Regions from separate parts of the Kitasatospora sp. NPDC059327 genome, predicted to be linked through region 1. Evidence: riboswitches for the same ligand, from Rfam matches in the RefSeq annotation. Region 1 holds a riboswitch; the other holds the start of a gene.

Region 1 (3,807 bases):
AGGTCCTGGCGCCCTGACGCGGCGTCATCTCCAGTGCCCCGGGCGGGAGGTCGCCGGATCCGGCGACCCCGCCGTCCTCGCCCGGCGGCTTCCGGTACCGGGGTTCGCCCGTTCGGGCGGCCCCCGGGCGGGTTGGAGCGGCGGCGGCAGGCCGGTCGGTCACGCTGGGTGCGGGCGCGCTCCGCGACGGCGCGGGGCGCCGGAACGCGAGGGCAGGGTGAGCGGCCATGGCACGGAGACGGTCCGTACGGGGTTTCATCAGCAGGTCACTGACGACGGGGTGCGCCCTGGTGGCGATGGTCGGCGGGACGGCCCTGGCCTGTCCGGCCGACGATCCCGCGCCGAACGCCGAACAGCCCGCCGGGGCGGTGGTCGCCGTACCGGCCCCGTCCGACTCCGACCTGGAGGTGGTCCGGCTCGACCCGGACCCCGCCGTGCCCGGCGGCACCACCACGCTGCACGCCTTCGTCGCCAACCGCGGCCCGGACCGGACGGCCTCCCCGTTCACCGTGGTGATCACCCTGCCGGAGGGGGTGACGGCCGAGGAGCCGTTCTTCCCGGAGGACTGCTACACCTTCCAGAACGGCCACCGGGTGCGCTGCACCTTCCCGGCCGGGCTGCCGAAGTTCCGGAGCGCGACCGCGCTGATCCCGTTGCGGCTGGCCGCCACCGTGCCGCTCGGCGAACTGGCGGGCGGCTACGTCGCGGTGCGCGGCGACGACGACCGCAACGAGGCGAACAACCGGCAGCCGTTCACGATCCAGGTCGTGGAGACCACCGAGGGTTGAGCCGGGCCCGGCCGCCCGTGACGGGCCGACCCGGGCCGTACCGTGCTGAGCCGTGGTGGCCCAGGACGGTACGGCCCGGGTCGTTCCGCCTAGCGGTAGACGCGGACGTAGTCCGCGGCGAAGGTGATCGGGGCGGTGCCCGTCGGCGCGGGGTGGTACTGGCCCGCGCTCAGCGAGAGGTTGAGGATCAGGTACGCCGACCAGTTGGCGCCGACGCCCTTGCCGTCCGAGTAGACCTTGGTGCCGTTGACGTACCAGTCGACCGAGTTGGCGCCGTAGGAGGTGCCGATGGTCACCCAGCCGTCCTTCGCGATCGCCTTGGCGTCCGTGTAGTACAGGTGGCCCGGGTTGACGTGGTTGGTGAGCTCCAGCAGGTTCGGGTTGTCGGGGTGGTACTCGAAGGAGTCGATCTCCCCGTTGCCGTTCTTCCACGTCCAGAGCGCCGGCCAGGCGCCGGTGCCGGCCGGGAGCTTGACCCGGGTCTCGGCGTAGTCGCCGGTCTTCACCTGGAAGCCCTCGCCGGAGTACTCGGTGGTGAGCAGCCCGGTGTCCCAGGACTGCTTGCCGTTCTCCAGCTTGTTGGCGCCCGGCTTGGCGGTGAAGGTGGCGACGCCGCCCGAGACGCTGACGTTGTTCTTGTTCAGCCAGTCGAGCTTGTTGTCGTCCGGGTTGTGGTTGCCGTAGCGGTACGCGCTGCTCTTGTCCCCCGTCCAGCGGGAGCCGTAGGCGATCGGGCCGCTGAACTCGTCGGACCAGGTGAGCTTCTTGCCGGCGACGGGAGCGGTGGTGGCCGGGGTGCTCGTCGTGGCGGTCGCCGACGGCGAGGGGGTGGGCGTGGAGGTGGCCGTGGGGGTCGGCGTGGCCGTGGGGGTCGGCGTGGGCGACGGGGTGGTGGTGCCGTCGGAGACCACGAGCCGCTGCGAGGGCAGGTTGTGCCAGGCCCCCGCGGAGTCCTGCCAGAAGCCGAACTGGGTGTAGGTGCCGACCGGCAGGGTGCGGGCACCGGTGGTGATCGACAGGCCGCCCGGGCAGATCCGCGCGTTGGCGACGTTGCCGGGGAAGTCCAGGTTGCGGCCGGCCCCGTCGCGCACGCCGACGCCCAGCGTCTTCGCGGTGAAGCAGGCCGAGGAGTGGACGGTGAGCGAGGCCGTGGAGGCCTTGCCCGCGACCATGGCGGCCGGGGCCAGCTTGTCCTGGGTGACGGTCGGCGCGGTGGCCGCCTGGGCTCCGGTCAGGGCCGGGACGCCGAGCAGGCCGGCGCCGCTGATGGCGAGCGCGCCGGTGGCGGCGAGGGCGGCCTGGCGGCCGCGGTGGGTGGGGCGGGCGTGACGCGGCGTCGCGCGCCGGGCAGGCTTCTGCATGGCGGTGTCCTCTGTGACGCCTGCGAGGTGAGCTGTCGGGTTCGGGCAGAGGTCGCCCGGCCGCCTGTGGAGCGGCTTCACCCCTAGCCTCGGTCCGCACGCGGGAGCGCGCGGGCCGGGCACTGACCTGGGTCCCCCGCTCCCGTCCGCTGTGGTGCTCGACTGCCGGCCGGCGGGTGGACAGGACTCGGCGTCCCGACGGCGGGGTCCGCGAAGGCGGACCCGTGCAGGCTAGGCAGGCCGTCCGGAAGGCGACAACTCCGGAGGGGATGTTGTCGCGCAGCTCACAGTGGAGCACCGTCGAGTTGATCAAGTGGGCGGTGGAGTTGATCAGTTGGCGGCACCGGCGACTGCCGCCCACGGCCTGTGCCTGGAGAAGGTTGTCGCCCTGCTTGTGGGCGAAGTCGATCGCGAACACCCGGTGGCCGTCGGCGGCCAGGTACTGGGCGAGCCCGGTGGACGGGCAGGCCGACGCCCCGGCGGCACCGCAGCCGCCCCCTGCGTCGGGGGCGGCCCAGGCGCGGTCGGCGTTGTCGTTGGCACCGTGGACGAGCAGCACGGGGGTCGCCCGGGTGCCGGCGTCCCAGCCGGCGGCGGAGTACAGCAGGAAGCGGCCGGAGTACGGCCGGGGGACTCCGCCGAACCAGGTGAGGCGGGCACCGTCCCGGTCGCCGCGACCGTCGGGCGGGTACTGCTCGGCACGGAAGCCGGGCGTGGTGTCGAGGTAGCGCTCGACCTTGGCCCAGCCGTTGCCGGGGGCCGGGAAGCTCGCCTCCAGGGCGGGGGCGGCGGTGTCCGGGGGCGCGGCGGCGGCGGTGGGAGTGGTGGCTCTCGCTGTGGCCGGTGGTGCGCCGAGGAGCAGCGCGGCGACGGTGAGCAGGGTGGTCAGGACGGCGGTGACGGCGGCGGGCGGACCACCGGGGGCGGACCGGGCGGGGGCGGGCCGGGCGGGGGCGGGCCGGGCGGGGGCGTCGGGCGACGCCGGGGTTCTCGGTGCGGACGGTGCGGCAGGGCATCGGCGGCTCCCTGGTCGGGCGCGGGCAGGACCGGGCCCGCGTCCCGGTGGGCCGGTGGGCCGGTGGGCCGGTGGGCCGGTGGGCCGGTGGGCCGGTGGGCCGGTGCCGGCACCGTACGGCCGGACCGCCGGGGCGCCGATGTGCCGGTGCCACACCCGACCGCCGGACCGCGTGGCGTCCGGCCCCGTGGCGTCGGGCCCCGTGGCGGGGTGCCCGCAAGTTCGCCGCGAAGGTCGGCCGGTCCGATAGGTTGGGGGTTCAGCCGTACCGCACAGACAAGAGACGAGGACCCGTCCCGCCATGACCGCGCCCCTGCCCGCCTTCGCCGGCCGCACCTACCTCTTCCAGGTCGACAACGGCGCGGCCTTCCGCAACGCCTACTCGCCCGACGGCAAGCGGCTGCGCTGGGAGGGCCTCGGCGAGTCGGCGGGCCAGTGGGAGGACGTGGCGCTGCACATCGCCGAGATCGGGCCCGAACTGTACTTCGTCAGCTGGACCGAGCAGAGCGGCATCACCGTCAGCCATGTGATGGACCTCGGCAAGCTCACGGTGCGCGCGTTCTGGACGTACGAGGGCGAGGGCGGCCGGGTCGGCGAGCTGCACACCGGGACGCTGGAGCCGGTGGCCTGAGCCGACGGACGG
Region 2 (3,807 bases), on a different contig from region 1:
CCTCGACCGTGGGGTTGCCACGCGAGTCGAGAATCTCACGGGCTACGACGACATCGATGGACGGCACGAGGCATCTCCTAGCGGAAGCAGGTCCGGCTGACGATGGGTGCGGTCGGCCGGACGATTGCGGAGTCGTTACGACCAGAGCCTAACCGCACGGGCTCTCGGGACCACGTCGACCTCGGTCCCGTCTCAGGGTGTGGCCCGGCTACCCGCCAGTAGTTCACCTGGTTGCCCCAGAGAAACAGGCCAGATGCGGACGAAGGGGACCGGATCGGCCCCCTTCGTGGAATCACCGCACCGACGGGCGTCAGCCGAGGTCGAGCACCTGGCCCGGGAGAATCAGGTTCGGGTCGGTGCCGACGGCGCCGCGGTTGCCGTCGTACAGCGCCTGCCAGCCGCCGGACACGCCCTGGGCGGAGGCGATGGTCGACAGGGTGTCACCCGACTGGACGGTGTAGCCGTGGCCGGCGCGCTGCTGGGCCGCGGCGGGGGCGGCCGGAGCGCCGTGGGCGGCGGCCGAGCCGCCGGCCTGGCCGGCGTACTGCTGGTAGACGTCCTGGTGGCTGGTCCAGTACCAGGCGCCGCCGCTCTGGTACCAGAAGACCTTCGTGTCGGCGTCCCAGCCGGACTGGCCGGAGAAGCCCGGGGTCCGGTCCTCCTGGTACGAGTTCTGCTGGTACGTGTTCTGCTGGCCGGCCGCCTTCGGGGCCTGCTGCACCGGCTTCGACGCGGGCTTCTGGGCCTGCTGCTGCGCGGGCTTCTGATCGGCCTTCGACCGGGCGGGCTTCGACTGGGCCGGCTTCGACGCGGTCGGCGCGGCGTCCTCGGAGGTGTCGACCGACGCCTGGGCGCCGCCCTTGCTCAGACCGGCCTTCTGGGAGCAGACCGGCCAGGCACCCGGGCCCTGGGAGTCGAGGACCTTCTCGGCGACCGAGATCTGCTGCGCCCTGGTGGCCTGGTTGGCCTGCGGCGCGTACGAGGTACCGCCGTACGCCTTCCACGTGCTGGGCGTGAACTGCAGGCCACCGTAGAAGCCGTTGCCGGTGTTGATGCCCCAGTTGCCGCCGCTCTCGCACTGGGCGACCGCGTCCCAGGTCGAGGCCGGGGCGGCGGAGGCGCCGGTGGCGGTGAGGAGCGGCAGCGCGAGTCCGACGCCGGCCACCCCGGCCACGGCGATGGCCTTCTCGGCCTGGGTACGACGGCGATGACGGCCGGTTCCGACGAAGAGCATGGGGACGTTCCTCTCCGCACGCCTGCGAGGTGAGCTGTCGGGTTCGGACCGGGAGGTGGCCCGGCCGCGTGGCGCGCAGGCTTTCTGCCCGCGCGGGCGGCTTCACCCCAAGCCGTGGGGGACGGCAACAAACCTGGTTCCCCCGCCCCTGCCCAGGGTTCTGGTCGGTTTCCCGTGACGCGGCGGGCAGGATTCGGCGTTCCGCGCACGAGGTCCGCAGCTGCGAACTCCAGGGAGGGTAGACAGATCCTCACATCAATAACAAGCTCATATCGCAGGTATCACACATAAATTACGGCGCGTGGCCGATCGCCTACCAACGACGCCCCTATGTCCTGGTTGATGGTGGTTCATGTCCCGCGTGCGGGCGTGACGGCGACACCCCGTCAGTGGTCGGCTGCCCGAAGGGGCGGCATCCGGACGCGGTTCGGGGCAATCGCCGGGCGGATTGCCCGGAGTCCGGTCTAGGGTTCTTCGGACCGCTTCTCGGGAGTGAATTCCACCGGGAGGTCGCGAAGTCCACGCATGATCAGACCACCGCGCCAGCGGAGGTTCTCCGGGCTCTCGGCGAGTCGCAGATCGGGCAGCCGGGTGAGCAGGGTGGCGAGCGCCGACCGACCCTCCAAACGGGCCAGCGGAGCGCCGATGCAGTAGTGGATGCCGTGCCCGAAGCCCAGGTGCGGATTGTCGGTCCGGGCCAGGTCCAGGGTGTTCTCGTCGGCGAACCGCGCCGGGTCCCGGTCCGCCGCCGCCAGCACCACCAGCACCGGGTCACCGACCGGGATCTCCACTCCGCCGATGGTCAGCGGGCTGGTCGCGAACCGCCAGGTGGCGAGCTCCACCGGCCCGTCGTAGCGCAGGAGTTCCTCGATCCCGGTCTCCAGCAGGCCGGTCTCGCCACGGGCGATCGAATCCTGCAGCAGCGCCCGCTGCCCGGGGTCGCGGAGCAGCGCGTAGGTGCCGTTGCCGATCAGGTTGACGGTCGTCTCGAAACCGGCGAAGAGCAGGATGAAGGCCATCGCCGCGGCCTCGTTCTCGGTCAGGTGCTCACCGTGGTCACTGGCCCGGATCAGGCCGGAGATCAGGTCGTCCCCGAGATCGGCCCGCTTGCGGTGGATCAGCTCCGCGAGGTAGGCGCGCATCCGCTTGACGGCGCGCCCGACCCCGCCGCGCTGCCCCCCGCCGTGGCGGATCATCATGCCCGCCCAGTCCCGGAAGTCGTCCTGGTCCTCGGCCGGCACGCCGAGCAGGTCGCAGATCGCGTAGATGGGGAGCGGGAAGGCGAACTCGTGGATCAGGTCCGCCGAGCCGCGCTCCGCGAAGCCGTCGATCAGCCGGTCGGTGAGCTGCTGCACCCGGGGCTCGAACTCGGCCACCCGGCGCGGGGTGAACGCCTTCGAGACCAGCCGGCGCAGCCGGGTGTGGTCCGGCGGGTCGATGTTCAGCAGGTGGGTCATCAGATTGGCCTGACGCTCGCCCGGGATACCGACCCGGCCGGCGCGGTGGGCGTGCCCGCTGTGGTGGAGCGGGTTCTTCGAGAGCCGGCTGTCGGCCAGCGCCTGCCGGGCGTCCGCGTACCTGGTCACCAGCCAGGCGTCGACGCCGCTCGGCAGGGTGGTGCGGTGCACCGGCTCGTGCTCCCGCAACCACGCGTACGCCGGGTACGGGTCGGCGGCGAACTCCCAGGTGAAGAGCGGCGGGCGGGCTGAATCGGGCTGAACTGGCATGTGTCGACCGTATCCGGTGGGCATCCTCGGCGCGGCAGGCGTGAGCCTGGTCACCTGAGGGGTAATCCCTGTTGCGGGGGATCAGGACCTGCCTACGATCCTCCGCAAGCACAACGCGTGGGCGCCGGTGCGGAGCCGCCCACAGGGAGGAGCGCACCATGCGGGTCACCGGGGAAGTCGTGGTCATCGCCGTACTCGCCGGCGGGTCGGGAGCCGACCTCGCCCGCCGGTTCACCGCCGCGGGCGCCGCCGGCATCCTCATCGCCGACCAGCAGGTCGGAATCGCCGAGGACCTCGCCACCGAGCTCGACCGGCCGGGCTGCCCGGTCGTCGGGGTCTGCGGGGACATCCGCCGCCCGAGCGACATCGCCGCCCTGGTCGACACCACCGAGAAGCACCTCGGTCCGATCGACCTGTTCTGCGTGGCCGGGCCGGAGGGCGAGCGCGTCGTCTCGCTCGCCGAGCTGCCCGACCACCTCGGCCTGGAGCGGCTCGCCGAGTTGCTCGCCCTGGTCGGCGAAGCGATCGCCGAGGTGGTCGGCGGGGTCGTCCCGGCGCAGCGCCGTGCGGTGAAGGACGTCGCGACGGTCTGACGGACACGGCGGCGGGGTGGCCCGGGGCCGGCCGGGCTCGACGGCCTGTCCTGGCTCGTCGGCCTGTCCGGCGACCCGGGCCGCTCGGGGTAGTCCGGCCACTCGGGCTACTCGGGCTGCAGGCCCTCGGCCGTGCGCACGGCCTCCCGGTAGCCGCGCGCGGCCGCCCGCAGCGCGGCGTCCACGTCCACCCCCGCGTCGTGCGCCCGCTGCGCCACGGCGAGCAACAGCCTGCCCGCCGACTCCCCCGTGA

The links. Region 1 has a riboswitch for cyclic di-AMP ahead of ACFXHB_RS01650 (hypothetical protein). Riboswitches for the same ligand answer to the same signal wherever they lie in the genome.
Region 2: another riboswitch for cyclic di-AMP. It lies ahead of ACFXHB_RS37060 (transglycosylase family protein); the one in region 1 lies ahead of ACFXHB_RS01650 (hypothetical protein).

What each region holds. Positions count from the first base shown of each region.
Region 1 covers NZ_JBHYYB010000002.1:97,409-101,215, forward strand. Annotated here, with positions in the region: gene ACFXHB_RS01640 (IclR family transcriptional regulator) at 1-17, shown strand, start outside; gene ACFXHB_RS01645 (hypothetical protein) at 228-788, shown strand; gene ACFXHB_RS01650 (hypothetical protein) at 878-2,149, opposite strand; cyclic di-AMP (ydaO/yuaA leader) riboswitch at 2,152-2,316, opposite strand; gene ACFXHB_RS01655 (hypothetical protein) at 3,466-3,795, shown strand.
Region 2 covers NZ_JBHYYB010000102.1:8,214-12,020, forward strand. Annotated here, with positions in the region: gene eno (phosphopyruvate hydratase) at 1-67, opposite strand, end outside; gene ACFXHB_RS37060 (transglycosylase family protein) at 311-1,234, opposite strand; cyclic di-AMP (ydaO/yuaA leader) riboswitch at 1,240-1,410, opposite strand; gene ACFXHB_RS37065 (cytochrome P450) at 1,699-2,961, opposite strand; gene ACFXHB_RS37070 (SDR family NAD(P)-dependent oxidoreductase) at 3,120-3,554, shown strand; gene ACFXHB_RS37075 (MazG family protein) at 3,662-3,807, opposite strand, start outside.